3 regions of the Sphingomonas melonis DAPP-PG 224 genome follow, and region 2 is predicted to be linked to each of the others. Evidence: predicted binding sites of a transcription regulator. Region 2 holds the regulator's gene; each other region holds the start of a gene.
What was found. Region 2 encodes LexA, which represses DNA repair genes until DNA is damaged. Its sites were predicted from a motif close to GTTCCNCNCTTGTTCT; they were not measured.
Positions count from the first base shown of each region.

Region 1: SPHME3_RS0119395 (ImuA family protein) is a predicted target of LexA. The motif match lies at 4,071-4,086, and genes of this name have one in related genera.
Region 3: radA (DNA repair protein RadA) is a predicted target of LexA. The motif match lies at 3,451-3,466, and genes of this name have one in related genera.

Region 1 covers NZ_KB900606.1:173,592-183,564, reverse strand. Annotated here, with positions in the region: gene SPHME3_RS0119425 (hypothetical protein) at 1-131, opposite strand, end outside; gene SPHME3_RS0119420 (lysozyme family protein) at 128-838, opposite strand; gene SPHME3_RS0119415 (hypothetical protein) at 1,387-1,860, shown strand; gene SPHME3_RS0119410 (single-stranded DNA-binding protein) at 1,908-2,231, shown strand; gene SPHME3_RS0119405 (hypothetical protein) at 2,433-2,894, shown strand; gene SPHME3_RS0119400 (DUF7146 domain-containing protein) at 3,033-3,947, shown strand; gene SPHME3_RS0119395 (ImuA family protein) at 4,106-4,867, shown strand; gene SPHME3_RS0119390 (Y-family DNA polymerase) at 5,148-6,575, shown strand; gene SPHME3_RS0119385 (error-prone DNA polymerase) at 6,572-9,835, shown strand; one part of gene SPHME3_RS0119375 (IS3 family transposase) at 9,909-9,973, shown strand, end outside.
Region 2 covers NZ_KB900605.1:2,190,638-2,200,610, reverse strand. Annotated here, with positions in the region: gene trpE (anthranilate synthase component I) at 1-522, shown strand, start outside; gene SPHME3_RS0110805 (hypothetical protein) at 674-1,105, opposite strand; gene SPHME3_RS0110800 (anthranilate synthase component II) at 1,269-1,853, shown strand; gene trpD (anthranilate phosphoribosyltransferase) at 1,850-2,845, shown strand; gene trpC (indole-3-glycerol phosphate synthase TrpC) at 2,842-3,618, shown strand; gene moaC (cyclic pyranopterin monophosphate synthase MoaC) at 3,615-4,082, shown strand; gene SPHME3_RS0110780 (molybdopterin molybdotransferase MoeA) at 4,087-5,268, shown strand; gene lexA (transcriptional repressor LexA) at 5,327-6,019, shown strand; gene SPHME3_RS0110770 (ComEC/Rec2 family competence protein) at 6,279-8,399, opposite strand; gene gltX (glutamate--tRNA ligase) at 8,480-9,898, shown strand; gene SPHME3_RS0110760 (citrate synthase) at 9,915-9,973, shown strand, end outside.
Region 3 covers NZ_KB900605.1:2,808,879-2,818,851, forward strand. Annotated here, with positions in the region: gene SPHME3_RS0113575 (cation:proton antiporter domain-containing protein) at 1-833, opposite strand, end outside; gene SPHME3_RS0113580 (iron-sulfur cluster assembly scaffold protein) at 826-1,263, opposite strand; gene SPHME3_RS0113585 (CvpA family protein) at 1,260-1,835, opposite strand; gene radA (DNA repair protein RadA) at 2,056-3,429, opposite strand; gene SPHME3_RS0113595 (glycosyltransferase family 4 protein) at 3,680-4,837, shown strand; gene SPHME3_RS0113600 (DUF2218 domain-containing protein) at 5,376-5,678, opposite strand; gene SPHME3_RS0113605 (PadR family transcriptional regulator) at 5,675-6,295, opposite strand; gene SPHME3_RS0113610 (replication-associated recombination protein A) at 6,863-8,179, shown strand; tRNA gene SPHME3_RS0113615 (tRNA-Thr) at 8,229-8,304, shown strand; gene SPHME3_RS0113620 (endonuclease/exonuclease/phosphatase family protein) at 8,345-9,055, shown strand; gene SPHME3_RS0113625 (patatin-like protein) at 9,055-9,973, shown strand, end outside.

The DNA of each region.
Region 1 (9,973 bases), on a different contig from region 2:
CAAAGGACCACTTGGCAGCCCCAGTCCGAGGCGTAGGCCGGCTGGGGCGCTGCGAGCGCGACCAGACCGGCAATCGGGAACGCCAGCCCTCCGACCGCGCCACCGATCCTGTTCAGCACTTTTCCGATCATGATCCGCCTCCATGGCTCGCGCGCCACTCGGCCGCGGCGAAGACATCCCATTGTGCAGGCGCCCTCTCAGGCACCCGCAGGTCCGACGCCGGCCCGCCAGAGGCGCCGAACCCGGCGTGAGGCAGACGGCGGTCGTCGTTGGCGGCGAGGTCGACCATCCAGTCTTCGTCGGCTTCAATCGGGCGGAGCTGGTCGGTAATCTGTCCGGGTCGGGCAAAGGCGATGTGCCAATGGTTGGCATGGCCACGGTCGCCGGGACCGAGCAGCTCGATCAGATGCACACCGCTCTCGCCCATCAGGGCCCGGATCTGCTCGCGCGTGATCGAGCCGACCCCGGCCGCCGGCACGAAGTCGATCGCCTGTCCAAATTTGTGCCAGCTGTAGCGAGCCCCGTAGCTCACGTTCATCGGTCGGATCGTGTCGGTGATCCTCGCGCCGAAGGCTCTTCGGACCAGCGCCGTGACGCTCGACACCGTCGCCGGAGAGCCGACGGCGGGTGGCGCGATGCTGCCGTCGTCGATACGCGCGAGCGCGCAAGCGTCGAACACCGAGGCGGGTGTGACCCCATAGGTGGCGAAATCGCGGCCGTTGATCCCCAACGGGCCTGCCTCGAAGTCGGCGCCGAGCGCGACGAGATCGCGGACCGTCGCGATTGCGTCGACCTCATTATCCGGGGACTGCCTGAGAACCGCGCCGGTATGGATCATGATCGCGTAGGAGGGCGGTGCCGGCGATGCGGCCGTTCCCATCCCTGACGCGCAGAGCTGGATCGCTTTCGCCAATAAGCCTGCCGGAAGCACGATAACGCTCCGCCTCTTACAACGATCGGAGCGGCAAATGCTTAGTAAACCGCTCCTATCACAAGAAGCTAAGAGGCAATACGATGTCTAACAACATTAGATATGGAGTGGTTAGAGCCGTGGTTTGGAGTGAATATCAGTTTGAACTGCGTGCAAGAAGGTAAGATGATAGGCTTACGCCAAGGCCTATTGTAGGAAAGCAGCCAAGGATTGTCCAGAATGAATCCACGCTGCCCTTTCGTTTGCTCCGAGTTCGGTGCTAACCAATCCTCGCAGAGCTGATGAGGCTTCGAGCGCTCTTGGGCGGCTTTGCGATCGTTGCGACGATCGCACTGTCTCGGCGCCCGCCCCCCGATCCACACGCCGCAGGGGAAGGAGGCCTTACCTGCAACGTCGCAAGCCCGTCAGGCTTCTGCGCGGCCGTCGTGGGCCTCACCACCGCGCTTCGGAATCCCATGCTGCGCATGGACCGCGCCGACATCCTCCCGCCACCGGAAACGCCGGGGGCCCTCGACCCGTCTGTCACCCAAGCGAACATCGACCAAACGATCTGCCGACCGGGCTACGCTCGCGCCGTCCGCCCCGCCTACGCCGTCACAGCCCCGTTCAAGCGCCGGTTGATGGCCGAACAGCGTCCAGGCGAGCGCTTGGCCGACTACGAGCTCGATCATCTGATCCCGATCTCGATCGGCGGCGCACCCTTCGACGCGCGCGATCTCTGGCTTCAGCCACGGTTCGGCCAGGCAAACGCCGGCGACAAGAATGTCTTGGCCTATGTCCTCTGGCGCCTGGTCTGCGAGCGCCGCGTCCCGCTGCGCGTCGCACAGCGTGCGATCAGCTCCGACTGGACGGAGGCCTACGCCCGCTACGCGACGCCCGAGAACATCGCGAGATACCATTTCCGGCGCCGCGAAGGCGATGGCGACTAGCGCCCGTCTTCCCACGCCGCAGTCGATCACTCACGAAGGAGAAAGCCATGCCCCAGAACATCGCCGAGTTTCGCATCATCGGGCGGATCGGCAAGATAACCGCCCGCGAGCGGGTGACCTATGTCAGCGTGGCGGCCAATTACAATCGGCGCGACGGCGATGATTGGAAGACGGACACGCATTGGAACAGCGTGGTCTGCTTCTCCAATGTCGCTCAGCACGTCGAGTCCGCGAGCAAGGGCGATCTGGTACACGTCACCGGCCGCGTTCGCGAAAGCAGCCATGGTGACGCGAACGACGTGTCGTATCGCACCGAGCTGATCGCCGACACCTTCTCGGTCCTGAGCAAGGCGGAAAGCGACGCCAGCTGATGCGGTGCGGCATTGGTCTCTCGCGTGACATCCTTGGCGCTGTGCTCCGATCGAGCCCGCTAGTGATCCTACCCCGTCCGGGCGATGATCCTCGCTGGCGCGGCTCTCGAGCCATCCGAGCCTATGCCCGCTCCCGGGTTCTCCCGAGCGCGCGCGGTACACGGCTGAAGGAGCTATTTTCTCCTTTCGTTCTGACGATGAATGACTCAGAATCTCGCCATGCCGATCCGTCCCGAACATCGCTGGCTGTACCCGATCGACTGGCCGGAGATCAGCAGGATCGTCCGCTTCAAGCGTGCCGGCGGACGTTGCGAACGCTGCCGACGTCCGCATGGCCGCCATGTCGCGCAGCTTGCGGGCACCGATGGCACCTGGTGGGATGTCGAGATCGCCGCCTGGCGCGATGGCCGCGGCCGACCGCTCCGCCGGCAGCCAGCGTTTGTGCCCCTCGATGCTATTCGGATGACTCGCAAGCCCGTCTATCTGGCAACCGCGCACCTCAACCACGACCCGACGTTCAGTGGTCCGCGCTGGCGCAACCTCGCGGCTTTATGCCCCCGTTGCCACATGATCCACGACGGTCCCGAGCATCGCCGACGCCGGTGGTGGAATGCCTTTCGCCGCCGTGCGTTGGGCGACCTCTTCACCGGGCGCTACAACTAGCCGTCGGCGAGGCGCGGAGCCGGCAGAGGCGCTCCGCTTCGTGCTTTCGAGTATGATGCGCTTGTCGTCTTCTCTCCCCGGCGGCTCGCCAGAGGGAAGGATGCCGGTGGGCCGGCCATGCGTTTTTCGGAGCTCAGCATGGTCGAAGCCTTTCAGATGCACGGGACGATCGCGATGACGCGGCCGCCGCTGGATGCCGAGGTTCGCGCCAGGACCATCGTCGAGGCGCTCGGTGGTGTCTGGCACGGCACTCGTGGTGAATGCCGTTGCCCGGCCCATGACGATGCGACCCCCAGTCTTTCGGTCCGCCTCGGCGACACCGTCATCCTGTTCCACTGCTTCGCCGGTTGCTCGACTGCGGACGTGCTGAAGGCGCTGCAGCGCAAGCGACTGCATGATCGCAGTGCCGTGGCGATCCCGGCGGACAGACCCAAGCGCGACATGAGCGCGCTGGCTCTGCGTCTCTGGAAGGCCAGCGTCCCCATCGCCGGCACGCTTGCCGAAGAATATCTATTCGCCCGCGGGCTTGCTCCGCCCTGGCCAAAGGCGCTGCGGTTCAACCCGGCGACGATCCTCGGTTCCGGCGCTGCCAGGACGACGATGCCCGCCATGATCGCCGCGGTCGAGAACGACCTCGGACTCGTCGCCGTCCAACGCACCTTCCTCGACCCCGACGATGTGCTGCACAAGCCGATCCCCAAACCGAAGGTCTCCCTGGGTTTGCTCGGCACGGCCGCGATCCGCCTTGCACCCGCGACCGACGAGCTGGGTCTCGCCGAAGGGATCGAGGACGCCCTGTCGGCGTCTCAGTGGTTCGGCACGCCTACCTGGGCGCTCGGCGGCGTCGAGCGCCTGGCGTTTGTCGCCATTCCCGAGAAGGTGAGGCGGATCATCGTCTATGGCGACCGCGGCGCAGCGGCCGAGCGACTCCTCAAGAAAGCGCGGGAGCATCTCACCGGGAACGGCCGCGAACTCGTCAGCCGCGTACCCGAGCAGCATGACGACTGGAACGATGCCTGGCGAGCGCGCCAGATCGATGGCCTGGCCGGCTAACGTCGGGACGCTCTAGAGGCTCGGACCTGGACGAAGGAGCAGCAACACTTGTAACCGTGCGCTCCGTGCGGACGCAACGGTGCACGTAAGAATCTTCAACCTTGACCGAAAGCCGAAGGCAATGGAACATTAAGGGAACGAATCGAGTCTAATCCCTTATGTCTGCCGCTGTTCAATCCCTGCCTGAAAGCCTCGCGCGTCTCCGCGCGCTCGCAACGCCGTTGCCGAATTACCGAATCATACCTTTCGAACTCAGTGCCCTGGATAGTCGTCTTGCCGGTGGCGGTCTGCGGGCAGGGGCCCTTCATGAGGTTGCGGCGCAAACCTGCTCGCTCTGCGACGATGCTGCCGCCACGCTCTTTCTTGCGGGCATCGCCGCCCGTGAAGCACGCCACGCCGGAGGGCCGGTGCTATGGGTGAGTTGTCGGAGTGATCTCTATGCGCCGGGGCTGGCACAGGGCGGGCTGCACTCCGCCGATGTGATCCATGCGCAACCGCGGGACGACAACGCGCTGCTGGCCGTCGTCGAGGATGCGGTACGCGACGGCACGCCATCGGCCGTGGTCGCCGAAGCCGACAGGATCTCGATGGTCGCGTCCCGGCGCTTCCAACTCGTCGCAGCCGATGCGGACTTGCCCGTTCTGCTGCTTCGGCGCCATCGTCGCCGGGATCGGGACCCGCTCGGCGAGCCGTCCGCCGCTTGGACCCGGTGGCGGATCGCCAGCGCGCCTTCGGGGCGCCTCGATGTGGCCGGGGTGGGGCGGGCACGGTGGTCGGTCGAGATGGCGCGGCAGCGCGGCGGTGAACCCTTCTCCTTGATCGTGGAGGGCAGCGATGAGACGGGTCGTCTCGCTGTTCCTGCCGCACTTGGCCGTGGAACGGCTGAGACGGCTGGAACGGCCCGCTTCGCGGCCGCCTGAGAGGCCAATCCTTCAACTTCCGGTCGACGACGATCCTGGTGCCTGCTCGGTGCCGCGTGGTGGTGGCTGGCGGTCGGGCGCGCGCTGGGCGCGAACCGGGATGCCGACACGCGGTGAGGTCGAGCAGCAGATCGCCGCGCTGCCGGCGCATGCGCAACCCGCTATGCGCGAACTCGGCCGACGCTCGGAAGCGGCAGAGCACCCCTTCAGGCGGGCAGCACCGGCTGTACGCGGCGCCCCGCCCGGCGCCGCGCCCGCGCCTTCCCCTGCGCACACGCCAGTGGCGCTGATCGGCAAGGTCGGCCGGCGTGAGGAAGTCGTGGCTGCCTGTGCCGCGGCGCAAGCGCTCGGCATCTATGTCGGCATGGCCGCGACGCATGCGCGGGCGCTGGTGTCTGATCTCGACTTTCGGCCGCATGAGCCGGAGGCGGATGTCGCCTTGATCGACCGGCTTGCGCTGCTGGCGGTCCGGCGCTGGTCGCCGATCGCGGCCGCGACACCGCCCGACGGGATCTGGCTCGACCTTACCGGCTGCGACCACCTCCATGGTGATGAAGAGCGGTTCTGCCGAAGGTTGCTGGCCTTCTGCCGACGTACGGGCTTCACGGCGCGGGTTGCCGTCGCCGACACGCCCGGCGCGGCGCACGCGCTGGCCCGGTTCGGCCGCGACGATCTCTCGATCATACCGCACGGCGATACGGTCCGCGCGCTCTCGCCGCTGCCGCTCGCCGCGTTGCGTCTGGAAGCAACGGCGCTGGGCGCCGCACGACGGTTCGGGTTCGAGACCGTCGCCGACCTGCTGCCGGTTGCGCGCGGGCCGCTCGCGCGGCGCTTGGGGCTGCCCGCGATTACCCGGCTAGACCAAGCGCTGGGCTCCGTGGCCGAGCCGATCACGCCGCGGGAGGATGCGACCGTGCCTGTCGTCGAGCGTCGGCTGCTCGAGCCGATCGGAACCGCGGAAGCGATCGAGCAGGTCATGGCGGATCTGCTTGGCGACATGGCCGGACTGCTGCAGGCGAGGGGGCTCGGGGTCCGCTCGCTGCGGCTGTGCGGGCTGCGCGTCGACGGCAGCGAGCAGGTCGTGGGGGTCGGTACCTCGCGGCCAACACGCGAGGTGGCGCATCTCCTGCGACTGCTCAAGCTCCGGATCGAGCGGATCGACCCCGGTATGGGGCTCGAGCAATTCTGGTTGGCCGCCCCGCACACCGAACCGCTCGATGCCGTTAATCTCGGCGCGGTGCTCGCCGGGGACGTCCAGGTGCGTGATCCGGCTCGGCTCGTCGACGTGGTGGCGGGGCGGATCGGTCCCGGCGCTGTGTTCCGGTTCGCGCCGGTCGAGAGCCATGTGCCGGAGCGGGCCGTCACCCGCTCCGACCCGGTCGCCATGCCCGGAACCTGGCCGGGCTGGCAACGTCCGGTGCGCCTGTTTGCCCGACCCGAGCCGCTCTGGGGCGTCATCGCACTGCTTCCCGACCAGCCGCCACGCCGCTTCGAATGGCGGGGGAGGGCGCACCGCGTGGTGGCTGGCGATGGCCCCGAGCGGATCCATGGCGAATGGTGGCGCCGGGACGCCGAGGTCTGGGCGATCCGCGACTATTATCGCGTCGAGGACGAAGCAGGCGGCCGCTTCTGGCTGTTCCGGCGCGGCGACGGGGTGGAGGACGATACCGGCGGTCTCAGCTGGTGGATCCACGGCGTGTTCGCATGAGCGCGTACGTCGAACTCCAGGTTCTGACGCACTTCTCGCTGCTGCGAGGTGCGTCTTCGCCGGAGGAGCTGTTCTCGGCCGCGGCGCTGCTCGGCTACCCGGCGCTCGGCGTCGGCGACATCGGCACCGTCGCGGGCGTGGTGCGTGCCTGGGAGGCGCAGAAGGCGACGCGCGTGCGTTCGATCGCCGGGGCCCGCGTCGATCTCTCCTGCGGCCGGCGGCTCATCCTCTACCCGACCGACCGGCCGGCCTGGTCGCGTCTGACGCGCCTGCTGACCGTCGGCAAGAAGCGGGCGGGGAAAGGCGGCTGCCTGCTCCATTGGCACGATCTGGCGCCCTGGTCCGAAGGAATCATCACCATCCTGCTGCCGCACGAGGCGGACGAGGAGAACCTCGCGGCGCTCGCCGACCTCCGCCAAGTCTACGGTCCGCGCGGCTATATGGCGCTCTTCCAGCGGCGTCGGCCCGATGATGCGGTGCGCATCGACGCGCTTGCACGACAGGCCGGCGCCGCGGGCGTGCGCGCCGTGGTGACCGGTGATGTGCTCTACCACGCACCGGAAGCCCGGCTGCTGCAGGACGTGGTCACCGCCGTGCGCGAGAAGTGCACCGTCGACGAACTCGGCTACCGGCGCGAGGTCAACGCCGACCGGGCGCTGAAATCACCGGAGGAAATGGTCCGGCGCTTCCGCGCCTACCCCGACGCGCTCCGCGCCAGCGTCGACATCGCCCGGGCCTGCACCTTCGATTTGGGCGAGCTCGCGTACCAATATCCCCACGAGCGCGTGATCGAAGGGCTGACCGCGCAGCAGGCGCTCGAGCAACTCGCGGGCGATGCCGTTGACCGCATGTTCGACGGTGAGGTGCCGCAGGCGTACCGCGACCAGATCGGCCACGAGCTGAAGCTCATCGCAGAACTCGGCTATGCGCCCTATTTCCTGACCGTCCACGCGATCGTGCGCGAGGCGCGCCGGCGCGGCATCCTCTGCCAGGGGCGGGGCTCGGCCGCGAACAGCTGCGTCTGCTTCGTCCTCGGCATCACCAGCATCGATCCGATCAAACACGAGCTGCTGTTCGAGCGGTTCGTCTCGGGCGAGCGCCGCGAGCCGCCCGATATCGACGTCGATTTCGAGCATGAGCGACGCGAAGAGATCATCCAGTGGATCTACGAGACCTATGGGCGTGACCGCTCGGCGCTGACCGCCGTCGTCACCCGCTACCGCGCCCGTGGCGCGGTGCGCGATGTCGGCAAGGCCATGGGCCTGCCCGAGGACCTCACCGCATCGCTCGCTGGCCTCGTCTGGGGCTGGTCAGCCGAGGGTGTCGGCGAGAAGCAGGTCAATGAGCTCAACCTCGACATCGCCGATCGCCGGCTTCGGCTGACGCTCGATCTCGCCCGCAAGCTCATCGGCGTGCCGCGCCACATGAGTCAGCACCCGGGCGGCTTTGTCCTCACCCACGACCGACTCGACGACCTCGTCCCGATCGAGCCCGCGGCGATGGATGATCGTCAGACCATCGAGTGGGACAAGGACGATATCGACGCCTTGAAGTTTATGAAGGTCGACGTGCTGGGCCTCGGCATGCTCGGCTGCATGAACCGGGCCTTCAACCTGCTTGAGGAGGCGAAGGGCAAGCGGGTCGGGCTTGCCGACCTTCAGGACGATGATCCCGCCGTGTTCGCGATGATCCAGAAGGCGGACACCCTCGGCACTTTCCAGATCGAGTCACGCGCGCAAATGTCCATGCTGCCGCGCATGAAGCCGCGTCGCTTCTACGACCTCGTCATTCAGGTCGCGATCGTGCGGCCGGGGCCGATCCAGGGCGACATGGTCCACCCGTACCTACGCCGGCGCGAGGGGCTGGAGCGGCCGGAGTACCCGCGGCCGGAGCTGCGCGCTGTGCTCGAGAAGACATTGGGCGTGCCGCTCTTCCAGGAACAGGCGATGAAGGTCGCGATCGTGGGGGCCGGGTTTACGCCTGCCGAGGCGGACCAACTCAGAAGAGCGATGGCGACCTTCAAGTTTACCGGTGGTGTCTCGCATTTTTCGGAGAAGCTGATCGAGGGGATGGTGGCACGAGGCTACCCGCGCGAGTTCGCCGAGCGGACCTTCCGCCAGCTCGAGGGCTTCGGCTCCTACGGCTTTCCCGAGAGCCACGCCGCGAGCTTCGCCAAGATCGCCTACGCTTCGGCCTGGATGAAGCACCATCATCCCGACGTGTTCTGCGCCGCCCTTATGAATGCTCAACCCATGGGGTTCTATGCGCCCGCACAGATCGTCCGCGATGCGCGCGAGCATGGTGTCGAGGTCCGCCCGCCATGTATTAACGCCAGTCGCTGGGATTGTACGCTGGAGCCGACCGATGGCCGCCATCTCGCAGTGCGCCTCGGGCTGCGTCAGGTCCGCGGCCTGTCCAATGCCGATGGTGCGGCGATCGTCGGCGCGCGGTCGACGACGCTGTTCGAGTCCGTCGAGGATGTCTGGCGCCGGTCGGGCGTGCCGCGCGCTGCGATCGAGAAGCTCGCCGATGCCGACGCCTTCCATTCCTTTGGCGCCGATCGTCGCCAGGGCCTGTGGAAGGTGAGGGGGCTGGGTGAGGCGCCGCTGCCGCTCTTCGCGGCCGCCGATCGCCAGGCCGAGACCTTCAGGGCGGAAGGGATTGAGCCTGATGTCAGCCTGCACCCGCTGACCGACGGGCGCGAAGTGATCGAGGACTATCGTGTCCTCCAGCTCTCTCTCCGCGCGCATCCACTCGCCTTTGTGCGCAACGAGCTCACCCGCCGGGGCGTGACCTGCTGTGCGGATCTTGCGAGCATCCGCGATGGGCGTCATGTCGAGGTCGCCGGCATCATCCTGGTTCGCCAGAAGCCCGGCAGCGCCAAGGGCGTCCTCTTCGTCACCATCGAGGATGAGACCGGGATCGCCAACGGCATTCTCTGGCCGGACCGCTTCGAAGCGCAGCGGCGCACCGTCATGTCCGCCTCGATGATTGGAATGAAGGGGCGGGTGCAGAAGGAGGGCGAGGTGATCCACGTCATCTGTGACCGGATCATCGACCATGGCGACCTGCTGCACCGGGTCGGCGAGATGAGCTTCCCGCACCGCACCGGTCGTGGCGACGGGGCGCGGCACGCTGGTGCTCGCGATCGCGGCGATAAAGGATGGAGTCCGGAGCCGCGCAATTGCTACTGGCCGCCCCGCGCCGACGGCATCGACCCCGAGCAGGTCGTGCGTTTCAAATCGCACGACTTTCGTTGAACAATGGCGCTGAGCTGCCCCCTTCTGAGTGGTCCATCGACTATGACAGTCTGGATCAAGGAAGGGACGACGAATGCCTGCCAAGAAGCACAAGCCCGAGGAGATCATCGGGAAGCTGCGTGAAGTGGAGATCGTGCT
Region 2 (9,973 bases):
CTGCTCGCCGATCCCAAGGAACGCGCCGAGCATCTCATGCTGCTCGATCTCGGCCGCAACGACGTCGGCCGGGCGGCGGCGCCGGGCACGGTGCGCGTCACGTCGAGCTACGGTATCGAATTGTACAGCCACGTCATGCACATCGTCTCGAACGTGGTGGGCGACCTGTCCCCCGCCGCCGACGCGATCGACGCCCTGTTCGCCGGCTTTCCCGCCGGCACGGTCAGCGGCGCCCCAAAAGTGCGCGCCTGCCAGATCATCGCCGAACTCGAGCCCGAACGGCGCGGCGCCTATGCCGGCGGCGTCGGCTATTTCTCGCCGGACGGATCGATGGATTCGTGCATCGTCCTGCGCACCGCGATCGTAAAGGACGGCACCATCCACGCGCAGGCCGGCGCCGGCATCGTCGCCGACAGTGTGCCGGCTTACGAACAGCGCGAGTGCGAAGCGAAGGCTGGAGCGATCCTCGCGGCCGCCCGCGACGCCGTAGCGCGCGCGGCGGATGGGCAGTTCGGGCAGTAGGCCCTAGGCACCGCGCTCCGACGAAACCTCAGCCAATCCGTCATCCCAGCGAAGGCTGGGATCTCCCGGTTGGTGTGCGCGCCGAAAGCCGCAAGAGACCCCAGCCTCCGCTGGGGTGACGAACTGAACTAGGACCGTAGTAGTCCCAGCCTCAGGGGATCTGCGCCTGCGCATCGCGCTGCGCACGCCGCTCGGCCGCCCACTGGCGGTTCTGCATCAGCGCACAGCCGCTCTGCCCACCGGTGCCGACGGGCGAGCACGTATCCGGCAACCCGGCCGCGGCGCGACCGATCTGGTCCTGCACCGCCACCTTGTTCGACCATGCCTGGTTCTGCGCCGGGATCGGCCCGCTGTCGCGGAACTGCTTCGGGATGCGATAGGGCTGATCGAGCGTCGAACACACGACGATCTCGGTCGACGTGCTCTGCGGGCACTTCTGTCCCACGCCCAGCGTCACGCTGCGCACCCGCTGCGGCGGCGAGCCCGCCTCCGCCGTCCCGTCCGTCCCGGTGGCGGGGGTGGTCTGCGCGGAAGCGACCGCCGGCAGGGCGATGAGGGCGGCGAGCAGCAACGGGCGGATCATGACGGGCACTCCTTCAAGTCGTTCAACGTGCAGCCGCCGCCATGGCTCCCGCCGGCGTGGCATGGTTTTTCGGGTCTAACCGAACCGACATTGCTACAGGATTGCCGCGACGCAAGAGGGTGCGACAGGTTGCACGCCCGCGCTCTTCGGCTATGGCGGCGCGATGATCCTCGTCGTCGACAATTACGACAGCTTCACCTGGAACCTCGTCCACTACCTCATGGAGCTGGGCAGCGAGGTCGAGGTGGTGCGCAACGACGCCATTTCGGCGGGGCAGGCGCTGTCGTCGGGCGCCAGCGCCTTCCTCATCTCGCCCGGCCCCTGCACCCCGACCGAGGCGGGCGTCAGCCTCGATCTCGTCGCCGCGGCCGCGGATGCGGGGCGTCCGCTGCTCGGCGTGTGCCTGGGCCATCAGGCGATCGGCCAGCATTTCGGTGGCAAGGTCGAACGCGGCGGGCTGATGCACGGCAAGACATCCCCGGTCGACCATGACGGCACCGGCCTGTTCGAAGGGCTGCCCTCGCCGTTCATGGCGACGCGCTATCACAGCCTGATCGTCAACGACGTGGCCTCGCCCCTGGTCGTCAACGCGCGGACCCAGGACGGCATTGTCATGGGCTTCCGCCACGAACACCTGCCGATCCATGGCGTGCAATTCCACCCGGAAAGCATCGCGACCGAACACGGCCATGCCATGCTCGCCAACTTCCTGACGATCGCCGGCATTCCGGTGCGCGAGCGCCCGTGACCAGCGTCGTCCTGCTTCCCGATCCATCGACCCCGCTGTCGCGCGAAAGCGCGGCGCAGGCGTTTGCCGATATCCTCGACGCGCGCGTCTCGGCAGAGGCGATCGGCGACTTCCTGCTCGCTCTGTCCGATCGCGGCGAAACCAGCATCGAAATCGCCGAGGCCGCCCGTGCCCTGCGTGCCCGCCTGATCCCGATCGCCGCTCCCGATGGCGCGATCGACGTCTGCGGCACGGGCGGTGACGGGCATCATACGCTCAACGTCTCGACCGCCGTCGCGCTGGTCGTCGCGGCCTGCGGCGTACCGGTCGCCAAGCACGGCAACCGTGCCGCCTCGTCCAAGGCCGGCGCTGCGGATACGCTGGAGGCGCTCGGCCTCGACATGGAGATCGCCGGCGCGACCGCGGAGGCTAGCCTCGCCGATATCGGCATCGCCTTCCTCTTCGCCGCCAACCATCACCCGGCGATGGCGCGGATCACGCCGATCCGCCGCCGCATCGGCAAGCGTACGATCTTCAACCTGATGGGGCCGCTCGCCAATCCGGCGCGCGTGTCGCACCAGCTGATCGGCATCGCCCGCCCCGATTACGCCGGCCTCTATGCCGAGGCGCTGGAACAGCTCGGCACCGCACGCGCCGCGGTGATTTCGGGCGAAGAGGGCCTGGACGAGCTCTCCACCGCCGGCCCCAGCCTCGCGGTGAATGTCGGCAGCGCGGCGCTGCCATCGCGCATCACGCCGGAAGACGCCGGCCTGCCCCGCCACCCGCTCGCCGCCATCCGCGGCGGTGACCCGGCCTATAACGCCGCCGCACTGCGCCGCCTGCTCGATGGAGAGGCGGGCGCGTATCGCGACGCCGTGCTGCTCAACGCGGCGGCGGCGCTTGTCGTCGCCGACCGCGCACCCAATCTCACTGCGGGCGCACAGGCCGCCGCCGAAGCGCTCGACGCCGGCCGCGCCGCCGCGCTCCTCGACCGCTGGATCGCCTACCGATGACCATTTTGTCCCGCATTATCGAAACCAAGCGCGCAGAGGTTGCCGCGCGCAAGGCGACGATCAGCCTCGCGGATCTCGACGCGCGCATCGCCGCGGTGACGCGCCCACGCGGCTTCCGCGCCGCGCTCGACGCAAAGTCGGGCCATGCGCTCATTGCCGAAATCAAAAAGGCCAGCCCGTCCAAGGGGCTGATCCGTGCCGATTTCGATCCGCCCGCCCATGCGCGCGCCTATCAGGCGGGTGGCGCGGCCTGCCTGTCGGTGCTCACCGACGAACAGTGGTTCCAGGGCAGCGACGACTATCTGATCGCCGCGCGCGCCGCCTGCGACCTGCCGGTGATCCGCAAGGATTTCATGGTCGATCCCTGGCAGGCAACCGAAAGCCGCTCGATCGGCGCCGACGCCATCCTCATCATCGTTGCCGCGCTGGACGACAATCAGATGGCGGAAATCGAGGCCTCGGCGCTCGATTGCGGCATGGACGTGCTGGTCGAGGTGCATGACGAATCCGAACTGGACCGCGCGCTCCGCCTCAAGTCGCGGCTGATCGGCGTCAACAACCGCAATCTGCACGACTTCTCCGTCGACTTCGCCCGCACCTACGAGCTGGTCGGCAAGGCGCCAAAGGGCTGCACCTTCGTTGCGGAAAGCGGCCTCGAAACCCGCGCCGACCTCGACGCGATGGCGGCGCATGGCGTGCGCTGCTTCCTCATCGGCGAGGCGCTAATGCGCGCCGACGACGTCGAGGCCGCGACGCGGGCCTTGGTCGGGTGAGCCACCTCACCCATCTCGACGTCGACGGTGCCGCGCATATGGTCGATGTCGGCGATAAAGCCGTGACGCAGCGTCGCGCAGTCGCCTCCGGCCGCATCGCCATCGCCCCCGACGCCCTCTCTGCGATCCGCGACGGCGCCGCGAAGAAGGGCGACGTGCTCGCCGTTGCCCGCGTCGCCGGGATCATGGCGGCGAAGAAAACCGCGGACCTCATCCCGCTCTGCCACCCCTTGCCCCTCACCCGCGTCACGCTCGACCTGACGCTGGACGATGCCGGCATCACCGCGACCGCGCTGACCGCCACCGACGGCAAGACCGGCGTCGAGATGGAGGCACTGACCGCCGTGTCGGTCGCCTTGCTCACCATCTACGACATGGCGAAGGCGATGGATCGCGCGATGACGATCTCGGACATCCGCCTGCTCGAAAAGGCCGGCGGCGCGTCGGGCGACTGGCGCGCCTGACGCCATGGCGCTGCTCCCGATCGACGAAGCCCAGGCGCGGCTGTTCGCGCACGCCCCGCCGGTCGGGACCGAAACCGTGCCTCTGGCCGCCGCCGCCGGCCGCTGGGCGGCAGACGACATCGCCGCCCGCCGCACCCAGCCCGCCACCGATTTGTCGGCGATGGATGGCTATGCGATCCGCTTCGCCGATCTGCCCGGGCCCTGGACGCTGATCGGCGAAAGCGCCGCCGGCCGCCCCTTTGCCGGCACCGTCGGTCCTGGCGAGACCGCGCGCATCTTCACCGGCGCGGCCCTGCCCGCCGGCGCCGACACGGTGATGGTGCAGGAAGAGGTCGCCGCCTCCGGCACCACGATCCGCCTCACTGGCGAAGGCCCAGCAACGCTCGGCCGCAACACCCGCCGCCGCGGCCTCGACTTTCACGCTGGGGATCGCCTGATCGCGCGTGGCGAGCGGCTGACGCCCGCGCGCATCGCCGTCGCCGCGACCGGCGGCATCGGCACGATCGCGGTCCACCGCCGAGTGCGCGTCGCCATCTGTGCGACGGGCGACGAACTGGTCGATCCGGGCGCTGGCGGCGACCCGAGCGCGCTGCCCGAATCGAACCGCGCGATGCTGGCCGCGATGCTCGCCGACCTGCCGATCGAGCTGATCGACCTCGGCATCCTGCCCGATGATCTCGATCGCCTGCGCGATGCGTTCGCGCGCGTCGACGCCGATCTGCTCGTCACCACCGGCGGCGCGTCGGTCGGCGACCATGACCTCGTGCGGCCAGCGCTGGAGGCGGCGGGCGGCGTCATCGATTTCTGGCGGATCGCACTGCGACCGGGCAAGCCGATGATGGCGGGACGGCGCGGCGCGATGCAGGTGCTGGGCCTGCCGGGCAACCCGGTATCCGCCTTCGTCACCGCCCTACTCTTCGTCAAACCGTTGATCGCGCACCTGTCCGGCGCCGCAGACCCGCTGCTGCGCAGCACGATGGCGATCCTGGGCGAAGACTTGCCCGCCAACGGCCCGCGCACCGATTATCTGCGCGCGGAGCTGCGCGACGGCCGCGCCTATGCCTCGACCATTCAGGACAGCTCGATGCTGCTGACGCTGGCGCGTTCGCATTGCCTGATCGTGCGGCCGGTCGATGCCCCCGCCGCGCGCGCGGGCGACTCGGTGGAAATCCTCGTCATCGCTTGACGCCCCACGAATTGTTCCCTAGAAGTTCCGCGTCTGTTCTGACGGGGAAGGACCGCTTATGCTCACGCGCAAGCAGCACGAGCTTGTATGCTTCATCAACGACCGGCTCGAGGAGACGGGCATCTCGCCGTCGTTCGAGGAGATGAAGGACGCGCTCGACCTCAAGTCCAAGTCCGGCGTCCACCGCCTGATCAGCGCGCTCGAGGAACGCAACTTCATCCGCCGCCTGCCCAACCGTGCGCGCGCGCTGGAAGTGCTGCGCATGCCGGAACGCTCCGAACGCAAGGCGCCCGAAACGCCCGCTCCCGCGGCGCCGCCGAGCGCGCCGGCCACGGACAACGTGCGTCCCGCGCCCTCGCCCGCGAACGACGTCGTCGAAATCCCGCTGCACGGCCGGATCGCCGCGGGCGTGCCGATCGAGGCGTTCGAAGGCAGTTCGATGCTCGCCGTCCCCGCGGCGTTGCTCGGCACCGGGGAACATTATGCGCTGGAAGTCTCCGGCGACTCGATGGTCGAGGCTGGTATTCTCGATGGCGACTATGCGCTGATCCGCCGCACCGACATCGCCCGCGATGGCGAGATCGTCGTTGCGTTGATCGAGGACAGCGAGGCGACGCTCAAATATTTCCGTCGCGAAGGCGCGATGATCCGCCTCGATCCCGCCAACCGCGCCTACGAACCGCAGCGCTATGTCCCCTCGCACGTCCGCGTGCAGGGCAAATTGTCGGGTATCCTCCGCCGCTACGACTGACGGGATTCCGCCGTGGTGGCGCGCCGCAACATATGGTCGTCCGTGAGACTTTTGTGACTTTCCAAACGGCGGCTTTAGCCCCCCGTCGAGGGCCGGGCATCCCGGCTTCCCGCTGATTGCGCGAATGAAAATGTCTAGATATCAAATGTCTAGACAGGGGCGCCATGGCGAGCCTAACGAAGCAATGACGGATCGACCCTATGTCATCCCGCTACAGGAGGCAGCGTCCCGTCGCCATGGCCCAGCGCGCCGGTGGGGGTCATCGCGACGGCACGGCCGCCGGGATATCGTCCGGCCGAGGCGGGGCGACCTTGGCTCCCACCAGCCACGGATGCCGATCCCCTGGCTGCATCACCGTCCGCACACGTCCGCTCGCCAGGGTCAGCATGACGCCGCCGGTGCGCCGCAGCACGGGCGCGTCTAGCCGCAGCCAGCGCGGCCGGCACGCCCGCGGCAGCCGCCGGTCGCTCACCACGACGTCCGCTCTCCCACAGGCCGCGACCACATCCCGCCATGCCAGTTGGTAGCCGCTGCGGGTCGCCAGGACGCGGAACGACTGCCCTCCCCCGTCCCGCAGGACCGCCACGCACGCATCGCGGCTGCACCGCGCCTCCGGCAGATCGTCGAGCAGCCACGGCTCGCCATCGGTCCCGCCGTTTTCGGCAAGCATCACCCGCGTATAGTCCCCGGCGCGATCGCGCAGCAGCGCCAGCCGTCCGCCCACCCGGATCGCCATATGCCGCCCATCGCCCGTCACCAGCAGATCGGGTGGCGGGGTCAGCGCCGCCCAGACGGCACCGGCGACGATCGGCAGCGCGCCGACCCAGCGCAGCCGCGTGCTCCACAGCGTCAGCCACAGCCCACCCGCGACCATCGCCAGAAACGCCCCCAGCGGCATCGACGGCACCGCCAGCGACGCGCCCGGCGCATCCGCCACCACATGCGCCAGCCACAGCAGCCCGCGCAGCGCCCCATCGGTCAGCCACCACACGGGCCCGCCCAGCCCGACCGTGTCCAGCACCAACGCCCCCGCCTCCAGCGGCATGACGACGAACGTCGTCAGCGGAATAGCGACCATGTTGGCGGCAGCCCCATACAGACCCGCCTTGTGAAAGTGATAGACCGCGATCGGCATCAGCGCAGCCTCCACCACCACGCCCGTCAGCAGCAGCGACCCGAGCCCGCGTAGCAGACGGCGTGCACGCGCTTCCTCCCGCGGCTCGAACCACCCGCGCACCCGCGGATGCTCATGCAGCGCGACGATCGCGACGATCGCAGCGAACGACAGCTGGAAGCTCGGCCCCACCAGCGCTTCCGGCCGCACCGCCAGCACCACCATCGCACCGGCCGCGACCAGCCGCAGCGTCATCGCCTCCCGCCCCATCGCCAGCGCCGCCAGCACCAGCAGCGCGGCGACGCACGATCGGATCGTGGGAACCTGGGATCCGGTGAGCAACGTATAGCCGATGGCGGCCAACGCCCCCATCCCCGCCGCGACCAGCGGCAATCGAACGCGAATGGCAAGCCATGGCCACAGCGCGAGCAGCCGCAACGTCACGAACATCGTCGCCGCCACCGCCGCAGTGATGTGCAGCCCGCTGACCGACAGCAGGTGCGCCAGGCCCGCCCGCCGCATCGCCTCCGCATCGCGCTCGCTGATCGCTCCCTCGTCTCCGGTCGCCAGCGCCGCCGCGATGCCGCCCCGGCTCCCCTCCAGCCGATCGGTGATATGCGCGGTCAGGCGTCGCCGAAGGCTGCCCTCCGGCATGCCGGGCGACACCAGCTCCACCGGCGCGAACCCCCGACCGGTCGCGCCGATCCCGGCGAACCACGCGGCCCGCGCAAAGTCATATGCGCCCGGCACCGACGCCGCCGCCGGCGGCATCAGCCGCGCGCGCAGCCGGACTCGCGCCGCCTCGCCCAGCCCCTTTGGCACATCGTCGGTCGACAGGTTGACCCGCACCCGCGGTGGCAATCCCAGCCCCGGATCGCTCTCGATCGTCAGCCGCACCAGGTCGCGCGCGACGAGCGCCTCCATCCCGATCACCCGCCCGGTCACCACGGCGACGACCGGCCGCGCCAGCACCGGTGCCGCGACCTGCTCGGCGCGCCACCACGCGGTCGCCACGCCTGCCGCCATCAGGATACCGCCGACAGCGACGCTATGCGCCGCCCGCCCGCCCCGCCCGATCGCCGCCGCAGCGCAGGCGATGGCCAGTGCCGCCAGCATCGCTGCGATCCACTGGTTGGGGTCAGGCATCAGGAACCAGCCGCCAGCGCCCGCCCCGAACGCCACCGGCACCCATAAAGCAATCCGATCGCGTTCCGCGTGCAGCCACGCTTCCACACGATCGCGCAACCGATGCCACCCCTGGGGCATTTGAAGGCGCACGGAGCGCGTGCTAGAGGCCGCGGCGGCTGAACTGGCCATCAGGTTTCAAACTTTGGGAGCAAGCGCGGTTGGGCGCAACAGTTGAAAATCGTTCGGGCGACGGCGCGGGAATAGTCACGCGATTCGCCCCCTCGCCCACCGGCTATCTGCACCTCGGCGGCGCGCGCACCGCGCTGTTCAATTGGCTGTACGCGCGTCACCATGGCGGCACGTTCCTGCTGCGGATCGAGGATACCGATCGTGCCCGCTCGACGCAGCCGGCGATCGACGCGATCCTCGCCGGACTGCAATGGCTGGGCATCGACTGGGACGGCGATGCCGTCTTCCAGTTCGCGCGCGCCGATCGCCATGCCGAAGTGGCGCATCAGATGGTGGCGAACGGCCATGCCTATCGCTGCTACATGACGCAGGAGGAGATCGCCGCGCAACGCGAAGCGGCGCAGGCGGCGAAGCAGCCGTTGCGCATCCGCTCGCCCTGGCGCGATGCCGATCCCTCGACCGCGCCGGACGGCCAGCCCTTCGTCGTGCGCCTGAAGGCGCCGCATGACGGCGCGACGACGATCGACGACCAGGTGCAGGGGTCGGTGACGGTCCAGAACAGCGAGCTTGACGACCTGATCCTCCTGCGCTCGGACGGCACGCCGACCTATATGCTCGCGGTGGTGGTCGACGATCACGACATGGGCGTGACGCATGTGATCCGCGGCGACGATCACCTCAACAACGCCTTCCGCCAGCTACCGATCTACAAGGCGAATGGCTGGCCGGAGCCGGTCTATGCGCATATCCCGCTGATCCACGGCACCGACGGCGCCAAGCTGTCGAAGCGCCACGGCGCGGTGGGGATCGAGGCGTATCGCGACGAGCTCGGCATCCTGCCCGAAGCCTTCGACAATTACCTGCTCCGCCTCGGCTGGGGCCATGGCGACGATGAGATCATCAGCCGCGAACAGGCGACCGAATGGTTCGACCTCGACGCGGTCGGCAAGAGCCCGTCGCGCTTCGATCTGAAGAAGCTCGAAAACCTCAACGGCCATTACATCCGTGCTGCCGACGATGCGCGGCTGGCGGGATTGGTCGCTGAGATCGGCGGCTATACCGACGTCGATCTGCTCACGCGCGCGATGCCGGTGCTGAAGGCGCGCGCCGCCAATCTCAACGAACTGAGCGACGGCGCCGCTTTCCTGTTTGCGGTCCGGCCGCTCGCGATGGATCAGGCAGCTTCGGACCTGCTGACCGCCGATGCCCGTGCGCTCCTCGCTGCGCTGCACGCCGCGCTTGACGCGGTGCAGCAGTGGGATCAGGAGACAATCGAAGCAGCGGTACGGCAGGTGGCGGACAGCACGGGCGCAAAGCTCGGACAGGTCGCCCAGCCGCTCCGCGCCGCTCTCACCGGGCGCAAGACCTCGCCCGGCATTTTCGACGTGCTCGCGTTGCTCGGCAAAGAGGAAAGCCTCGGCCGCATCGCGGACCAGATGCAAGTCTGATAGGAAGGACAACCAGATGACCGAAGCCGCAAAGGTATCCGTGAACGGCAAGGATTTCGACTACCCGGTCATGTC
Region 3 (9,973 bases), 620 kb from region 2:
AAAATCGACCGGAACGGCTCGACATCCGCCTCCAGCTCATGCCGGTACGGGCTGTCCGCCAGCATCACGCCCGCGATGAACGCGCCCAGCGCGGTGGACAGGCCCAGCGCCTCCATCAACGCGGCGCTGGCGATGACGGTGAACAGCGCCGCGAACACGAACATCTCGCGCTCGCCAAGATTGCCGATCAGGCGGAACAGCGGCCGCAGCAGGAACCTGCCCGCCAGGATCAGCCCGACCACCGCCCCGACCGTGTACAGCGCCAGCAGCCACCCCGGCGGACCGCCCGCATCGGCAGGGTTGCGGCTCATCGCCGCGACGATCGTGATCAGAGGCACGATCGACAGGTCCTGGAACAGCAGGATCGAAAACGCCCGCTCGCCGAACGGTGTGCGCAGCCGCCCCGACGATTGCAGCATCGGCAGCACCTGCGCCGTCGACGACAGCGCCAGTGGCAGACCCAGCGCCAGTGATGCGGGGACGGAGAAATGCGCGAACGCCCAGATCACACCGGTGACGGCAAGACCGCAGGCGACGACCTGCAACAGCCCCAGCCCGAAAATCTCCTGCTTCATCCGCCACAGCCGCGACGGGTTCAGTTCCAGTCCCACGACGAACAGCAGCAACGTGATGCCGAGTTCGGCGATCCCCATCTTCGATTCGGCATCGCCGACGAGGCCCAGCACATGCGGCCCGACGACCGCACCCGCGACCAGGAAGCCCAGCGTCGCACCCAGGCCGATCCGGCGGAACAGCAGCACGAACCCCAGGCCGAAGCCCAGCAGGATCATCCCGTCGCGGAGCATCGACACGCCTTCGGCCGCCTCATGCATCGGCCGTCTCCGCGCGCGCCGCAAATGCGGCCTCTGCCGCCGCCTCGAACGCCAGCCGGATCGAAGGGTGCCGCGCGGTATAGTCCAGTGCCGGCGTGAACACGTCGATCCCCGGCCAATCAGGCGTATCCCCCTCCCGCGCCAGCCACGCGGTCAGCGCATCGCGCGCCGCGGCCAGCTCCTCGGGCGTCTTGCCGATGATGTCCGCCGCCAGCAGCGACGACGATGCCTGGCCCAGCGCACAGGCGCGCACCAGCAGCCCGACCTCCTTCACGCGGCCGTCATCGCCCAGCCCCACGTCCACCGTCACCCGGCTGCCACAGATCGGCGATCGCTTTTCCACGGTCGCCTGCGCATGCGCCAGCCGCTCATGGTGCGGGATCGACGCCGCCAGCCGCAGGATTTCGGCATTGTACAAGGGGGCGTTCATCGCGGGTCACTTCCATTGTCGGGCTGGCCCGCCTCGCGATCCAGCATCGCGCGCGAACCGAACACGGGCAGCCCGCGACGGCGACGATCGACGAAATCGGCGATCCCCGCGCTCGTCGCGTTGAGCAGATTGTAGCATTTCGACTGGGTCATCCAGTCCGGCCGCCGCGCCGGCCCGCCACGCGCGGTATCGACCAGCAACGCGGCCAACAGGAAGGCGAGGCTCGCGAGGATCAGCCCTTTTAGCGCGCCGAAGCCGAAACCCAGCGCCCGATCCACCGGCCCCAGGATCGAGGTGCGCGTCCGCTTGCCGATCGCATTGGCGACCAGCTTGCCGCCCAGATACGTGCCGCCCGCAATGATCGCGAACGCCGCCACCGCCGCGCCCGACGGCGTGCCGACCGTCCCCGCCAGCTTGGCCGCGAGCGCGACGTGGAAGAGCTTCAGCATCGCGACGATCGCCACCCAGGCGAACATCGACAACACCTCCGCGACGAACCCCCGCCGCGCGCCGAGCAGCGCCGCGCCCCCGACGAGCAGCAGGACGATGATATCGAGTGCGGTAAGACCCATAGACCCCCGGGAATAAGGACGCGGAACGCCCGCGGCTAGTCCTGCATCGGACGAACTGCGATGTGCGAGGGCGACGTGAGGCCGCCCCGCCTTCCGCACCCACCCCCGTCATTCCCGCGCAGGCGGGAATCCAAACGCGCTACCGATAGCGAGAGAACCGCAACGTCAGAGGTTATGGATTCCCGCCTGCGCGGGAATGACGGAAAGTAGCCGAAGCCCCTCACCCCCGCCCCAGCATATGATCCACGAACTGCCCCAGCGTCCGGAACCCCGTCAGCCGCAGCGCGCTGTCGTCCTTGGCCAGCGCGATCGGCACCATCGCGCGTTCAAAGCCGAGCTTCCCCGCCTCCTTCAGCCGCAGCGCGCCATGCGCCACCGGCCGCAGCTCGCCCGACAGCGCGACCTCACCGAACGCCACCGCATCGACCGGCACTGGCCGTTCCGACAGCGCCGATACCAGCGCCGCCGCGACCGCCATGTCCGCCGCCGGGTCCTGCACGCGATAGCCGCCCGCAATGTTCAGATAGACTTCCGCCGTCGCAAAGCTCAGCCCACACCGCGCCTCCAGCACCGCCAGGATCATAGCCAGCCGCCCGCTGTCCCAGCCGACCACCGCACGCCGCGGCGTCGCGCCGCTGGCGAGGCGCACGACCAGCGCCTGGATCTCGACCAGCACCGGCCGCGTCCCCTCCAGCGCCGGGAACACGGTCGTCCCGCTCACTCCCTCGTCACGCTGCGTCAGGAACAGCGCCGACGGATTGGCGACTTCGGCCAGCCCTTCGCTCTGCATCGAGAACACGCCGATCTCGTCCGTTCCACCGAAGCGGTTCTTGATCGACCGCAGGATGCGATACTGATGGCTGCGCTCGCCCTCGAAGCTCAGCACCGTGTCGACCATATGTTCCAGCACGCGCGGCCCCGCGATCGACCCGTCCTTGGTCACGTGGCCGACGAGCACCAGCGCGGTCCCGCGTTCCTTGGCGAAGCGGATCAGTTCCTGCGCTGATGCGCGCACCTGGCTCACCGTGCCCGGCGCGCCCTCGATCAGGTCGCTGTGCATCGTCTGGATCGAATCGATCACCAGCAACGCTGGCGGCGCGCCGATCGACAGTGTCGTCAGGATATCGCGCACCGATGTCGCCGCAGCGAGCTGCACCGGCGCGCTTCCCAGCCCCAGCCGCCGCGCGCGCAGCCGCACCTGATCCGCAGCCTCCTCGCCCGACACATAGGCGACCGACCGCCCGGCGAGCGCGAACTTCGCCGCCGCCTGCAGCAGCAATGTCGACTTGCCGATCCCCGGATCGCCACCGATCAGCGTCGCCGACCCTTCGACGAAGCCGCCACCCAGCGCCCGGTCGAGCTCGGCGATTCCCGTCGCCATTCGTTCGGGCAGCGCGATCTCGGCATCCAGCCCGACCAGCTGCACCGTCCGCCCGCCGGTGTGCAGATTATGCTTGGCCTGGAACGGCGTAACGACCGCACCCGCCTCTTCGACCAGCGTGTTCCATTCGGCGCAATCGCCGCACTGCCCCGCCCAGCGATGCGACACCGATCCGCACGCCTGGCACACATATCGTTTCTGCGGTTTCGCCATGGCGGTGCGTGTAGCGGAATGAGAACGATAAGGGAACAGATTTCGGGCTATCGGCAGCCCCCAAATCCCCCGTCACCCCCGGGCTTGTGCCGGGGTCCACTCCTCCGCACGGGGGAGGTCCGAGCCTCCAGCCGTCCCCTTGCCGCCCGGTGGACCCCGGAACAAGTCCGGGGTAACGGTGCGCAGGCGCGACAACCACCCCCAAGCGACATAGTCACGCCGCAATCGCAACGCTATGGCCGGCGCCATCATGCACCCGTCGGACCTTCGTGTCGCGCTCTTCAGCGGCAATTACAATTACACCCGCGACGGCGCCAATCAGGCGCTGAACCTGCTCGTGCGCCACCTGCTCGACCGCGGCGTGACGGTGCGCGTCTATTCGCCGACGATCGATCCGCCCGCCTTCCCGCCGACCGGCGACCTCGTGTCGGTGCCGGCGATCCCGATGCCCGGCGGCCGCGCGGAATATCGCCTGGGCCGCTATCTGCCCAAGGCGACGCGTGAGGATCTCGAGGCGTTCGCGCCCAACATCATCCACGTCTCCGCGCCCGAGTTTCTCAACCACGGCGCCGTCACCTGGGCGCGCCGTCACGGCGTGCCGTCGGTCGCCTCGTTCCACACGCGCTTCGAAACCTATTTCCGCTATTATCGGATCGGCTTCATCGAACCGATGATCAAGGCGATCATGACGCGCTTCTACAACCGCGTCGATCGCGTCATGCCGCCCAGCCCCAGCATGGGCGAGGCGCTCCGCGAATGGGGCGTCACCACGCCGATCACCATCTGGTCGCGCGGCATCGATCACGAACGCTTCAAGCCGGACCGCCGCGATTGCGCCTGGCGCCGCAGCCTCGGCATCGCCGATCATGAGGTCGCGATCGGTTTCCTCGGCCGGCTGGTGAAGGAAAAGGGGCTCGACGTCTTTGCCGAGGTGGTGAAAGAGCTCACCCGCCGCGGCGTGCCGCACAAGGTGCTCGTCGTCGGCAAGGGCCCGGCGGAAGACTGGTTCGCGCAACAGGCCCCGCACGCGATCTTCGCGGGCTTCCAGTCGGGCAACGACCTCGGCCGCGCGGTCGCGTCGATGGACGTCTTCTTCAACCCCTCGATCACCGAAACCTTCGGCAACGTCACCACCGAAGCCATGGCCGCCGGCGTTCCCGTCGTCGCCGCGCGCGCGACGGGCGCGGTCGATCTGGTGGAGGACGGCGTCACCGGCTTCCTCGTCGATCCGAAGGACATTGCGGGCTATGCCGATGCGATCGAACGCATCGTCGCCGACCCTGCACTGAAGGCCAGCATGGGCGAAGCCGGCCACGCCAAGGCCGCGCAATATCGTTGGGACACGGCGAACCAGGCGGTGCTCGACACGTACTTGGAGCTGCACGACGGGCCGCACGCCGGTCGCTAGGCTGAACCATCGTCACGGATCGCGTCACTCCCGCGACGGCAAGGTCTCTGCAAAGGCCAGGCCGCCCACCCCCTCCGATCCGTCACCCCGGACTTGGTCCAGGGTCCACTCCGCGGCGAGGGAACGGCCCGAGCTTCTATCGCCCCCCCTGCGGCCCGGTGGACCCCGGACCAAGTCCGGGGTGACGGATCGCGTGCTGGTAGCGACAAAATTCCCGCAAAGGCCCTATTAACACCGTCACACGATCCGCGCCCCCACCCACACACGTCATTCCCGCGAAGGCGGGGATCCAGACACGCTAACGTCTGCGATGGAAGCGAAACGTCAGAGGTTATGGATTCCCGCCTCCGCGGGAATGACGGACGGTGGAATTAGAGGATTCCTGCCGTCCCTTCGATCGAAGACAGCGACAATCCCTCTTCCTCGCCGCGCCTCCGCGTCACCCGATCTTCTCTCTACGTCGCGTCTTCGCGTCTTCGCGTGAACACTCCTATTCGTCATTCCCGCCTTCGCCGGAATGACGAAGGACGCAAAGCCCTTACCCCTCCCGCCAATCGAACGTCAGCGGCGCCTCGCGAAACGCGAACCGGTCGAGGTGACTCGCCACCACCTCCCGCATCCGGCCCGTGTCCTCGCCCTCGGGCACGGTCAGCACCAGATCCAAGCTCTCGCTGTCCGCCCGCATCGCCAGCACCGATCCGGTGGGAAAGGTGATCGTCCCCTCTTCCTCGGTAAAGGCCACCGTCATCTTGTGGCTCCAGTGCTTGGCCAGCTGCTGGAGGTAGCGGCTCGCCGAATGCGTCGGCACGCGCACGACGGAGATGTGGGGCGTGCCGCTCACTTCAGCCGCTCGATCTTGCGCACGACCTCGTCGATCAGCTCGGCCACGTCATGCCCCGCCTCTTCGGACAGGTCGCCCGCCTCCAGCCGGGTCTGCAGGACCGTGCGCAGGTTGCGCATCGCCCGCCGGATCGGCGCGCGATCGGCGCGCGCGCGATGCTCGCCGACGTCGGTCAACCGCGCGATCAGCGCCGCGACCAGCTCCGCATTTTCGGCGAGGTGCGCCGCACCCGCCTCGGTGATCGCATAGCGCTTGCGCGTCGTGTCGGACGCCTGCTCGGCGATCAATTCCATGTCGGCGAGCATCGTCAGCGCCGGATAGACCATGCCAGGCGACGGCGCATACGCGCCCCCGGTCAGCTCCTCGACCGCCTTGATCAACTCATAGCCGTGGCGCGGTTCGTCCGCGATCAGCTTCAGCAGCACCAGCCGCAATTCGCTGCCGTCGAACATCCGACGACTCCGCCCGCCGCCGCCGCGCCCTTCGCCGAACACCTCGGCAAAACGCTGGTCGAGCTTCTCGCCCCACTGCTCCCAGCCCCCGCGCGGCCCGAAACCGTGATCGCGCGCGTGGCGATATCCCCGCCCGTGGCGGTGTTCATGCCCATGACCAAACATTGTACGTCCTTTGTGTTTCGATGCACTCAAGATATATCACAGAGCGAAGGGTACAAGCCCGATCAAGATATATTTTGATCGGGTGCGGCGGTCTGGAATGGATCGACATTCGCCAAGGCCCGAAGTCCTCCCCCGCCAGGGGGAGGTGGCATGCCGCAGGCATGACGGAGGGGGAGGTAAGGGTAGCGCTTCGTTATCGGAGACGCTCCCGTCCGCCCCCTCCGTCACCGCCTTCGGCGGCGCCACCTCCCCCTGGCGGGGGAGGACTTACTTGCGTCGAAGTTTGGTCGGTCCCGCTGCCCGTTGGATCGCAAATGGCGCAACGCCTTCATGATAAATGCAGGACGCCGGACGACTGCCCTACACCGCGCGCGCCATGCTACGCCCGCACCATGCCCCGCGCCCTCACCCGTCGCGATCCGATGCCACCAGAATGGAAACGATCGCCCTGGATCGTTTCGCGTAAGGTGTTCATGTTGTCCAAGTCGCGCAAAACGGCGGACCGCCCCCCCCCCCCCCGATCACGACGGGGGTGACGCCCCACCCCCCACGCCTTATCTGACCGTCATGGCAGACCTGCTCACCGGCCTCGAACCGGAGCCGACCCCGACCCCACCGGCCGCCGACGCCCCGCTCGCCGATCGCCTGCGCCCACAGACGCTGGCCGAGGTCGTCGGCCAGGAGCATCTCACCGGCCCCGAAGGCGCGATCGGCCGCATGGTTGCCGCCGGCCGCCTGTCGTCGATGATCCTCTGGGGGCCGCCCGGCACCGGCAAGACGACGATCGCGCGCCTGCTCGCCGACGCGGTGGGCCTGCGCTTTCTCGCCATTTCCGCGGTCTTCTCCGGTGTCGCCGACCTCAAGAAGGCGTTCGCCGAGGCGCGGGACCATGCCCGCCTCGGCAAGCGCACGCTTCTGTTCGTGGACGAAATCCACCGCTTCAACCGCGCGCAGCAGGATGGCTTTCTGCCGTACGTCGAGGACGGCACGGTCACGCTGGTCGGCGCGACGACGGAAAACCCCTCGTTCGAACTCAACGCCGCCGTGCTCAGCCGCGCGCAGGTGCTGATCCTCCACCGCCTCGGGGCCGAAGCGCTCGGCAAACTCCTGACCCGCGCCGAGCAGCTGGAGGATCGCCCCCTCCCCCTCACGCCCGATGCCCGCGCCGCGATGATCGCGCAGGCCGATGGCGACGGCCGCTTCCTGCTCAACCAGGCCGAGACGTTGTTCTCAGTCGACCTGCCCGAACCGCTCGATCCGGCCGGCCTCTCCGCCTTCCTCCAGCGCCGCGTGCCGGTGTACGACAAGGATCGCGAGGGGCATTACAACCTCATCAGCGCGCTCCACAAATCGATCCGCGGCTCCGATCCCCAGGCCGCGCTCTACTATCTCGCCCGTATGCTGACCGCGGGCGAGGAACCGCTTTACGTCCTCAGGCGGCTCACCCGCGCCGCGGTCGAAGACATCGGCCTCGCCGACCCGCAGGCGCTGGTCCAGTGCATCGCGGCGAAAGACACCTACGACTTCCTCGGCTCGCCGGAGGGCGAACTCGCCATCGCCCAGGCGTGCCTCTACCTCGCCACCGCCCCCAAATCGAACGCCGCCTACAAGGCGCAAAAGGCGGCGTGGCGCAGCGCGAAGGAAACCGGCAGCCTGATGCCCCCCGCCAATATCCTCAACGCGCCCACCAAGCTGATGAAGCAGATCGGCTATGGCGCGAACTACGCCTACGATCACGATGCGGAGGACGGCTTTTCCGGCGCCAATTACTGGCCCGACGAATTGCCGCCGCAGACGTTCTACGAACCCACCGGCCGCGGCTTCGAAGCGCGCCTGCAGGAACGCCTCGCACATTGGGACGGCCTGCGTGCGAGGCGGCGGTGACGCACGCCCTCTGGACTATGGCGCGCGCCTGTCGCATGGGGCGTGCCGCGCCGGGTTAGCTCAGCTGGTAGAGCAGCGGTTTTGTAAACCGAAGGTCGCGGGTTCGATCCCTGCACTCGGCACCATAACGGCACCAAATGCGCGCGGCGGCGTTACGCCTCCGCAATGGTTTCTCGTCCCCTGAAGGTCGCTAGCTACAATATCCACAAGGGGATCGGCCTCGACCGCCGGCGCAACCCCGAACGCGTGCTGGAGGTGCTGCGCGAGGTGGATGCCGACGTCATCGCCCTGCAAGAGGCCGACCGCCGTTTCGGCACCCGCGAATCGGTGCTGCCGCTCCACCTGCTCGACGACCACAGCGACTGGAAGCCCGTGCCCTTCGGCATGCGCGCGCTGTCGATGGGCTGGCACGGCAACGTCATCCTCGTCCGCAAGAGCGCCGAGATCGTCCACCACACCCCCATCCATCTGCCCGCACTCGAACCCCGCGGCGCGGTGATGGCCGACATTGCCACGGCGGCCGGCGTATTCCGCGTAGTCGGCATGCACCTCGATCTGTCCGGCCTGTGGCGCCGGCGGCAGGCCGCGGCGATCTGCGCGCATGTCGACGGATGCAGCGAGCGGCGTCCGACCGTGCTGATGGGCGACCTCAACGAATGGACCGCCGCCGCCGGGTGCCTGCGCGACTTCGGCCGCGATTATCGCATGGCGGCGACCGGCCCCAGCTTCCATTCGCGCCGCCCGGTCGGGCGGCTCGACCGGATCATGGTGTCGCGCGACCTGACCGTCACCGATTGCGGCGTCCACGCCAGCGCCGCCGCGCGCAAGACGTCGGACCATCTGCCCATCTGGGCGACGCTGGCCGTGGCACCCTGATGCGCGAAAAGGAGCTTCGCCTCGCGCTCGTCTGCTACGGCGGCATCAGCCTCGCGGTCTACATGCACGGCATCACCAAAGAGGTGTGGCGCATGGTCCGCGCCAGCCGCGCCGCCCATGCCGGCGAACCGCCAGCCGATGGCACGCAGGGCGTCTATCGCGAACTAATCGAGGAGATGGAGGCGCTCGCCGGCATCCGCTTCCGCGTCCTTGCGGACATCATCGCCGGCGCGTCGGCGGGCGGCATCAACGGCATTTTCCTCGCGCAGGCGATTACGACCGGCCAGAGCCTGGAACCGCTGACCGACCTTTGGCTCACCTCGGCGGACGTCGAGGCGCTGATCGATCCCGAGGCCGCGCCGGCCAGCCGCTTTTCGAAGATGTGGGCGCTGCCGCTCGCCTGGGTCGCCGCCGGCCGCAGCGCCGATTCGGTCGCCGCACTCGATGACGCCACGCGCGACGAGGTGCGCACGAAGCTGTCGCATTTCGTCCGCTCGCGCTGGTTCGAACCGCCGTTCGGCGGCGCCACCTTCACCGGCCTGCTGCTCGACGCCTTCGATGCCATGGCGCGCAGCGAAGCCGGTCCGCGCCTGCTGCCCGACAGCCAGCCGCTCGACCTGTTCGTTACCTGCACCGACTTCACGGGCCATCCCGAGCGGCTGAAGCTGAACTCCCCGCCCGAAGTGCTCGAAACCGAACATCGCATCGTGCTCGGCTTTTCGGATCACGGCGCCACCGGCACGATCGGCGCGATCCCCGAACTGGCCTTCGCCGCGCGGGCGACCTCCAGTTTCCCCGGCGCCTTCCCGCCCTTCACCGTCGGCGAGCTGGACGGCGTTCTCGCCGAGCGCGACGTGGCATGGCCGGGTCGCGAGGACTTCCTGCGCCGATCGCTGCCGCGCCAATATGCCGCGCGAC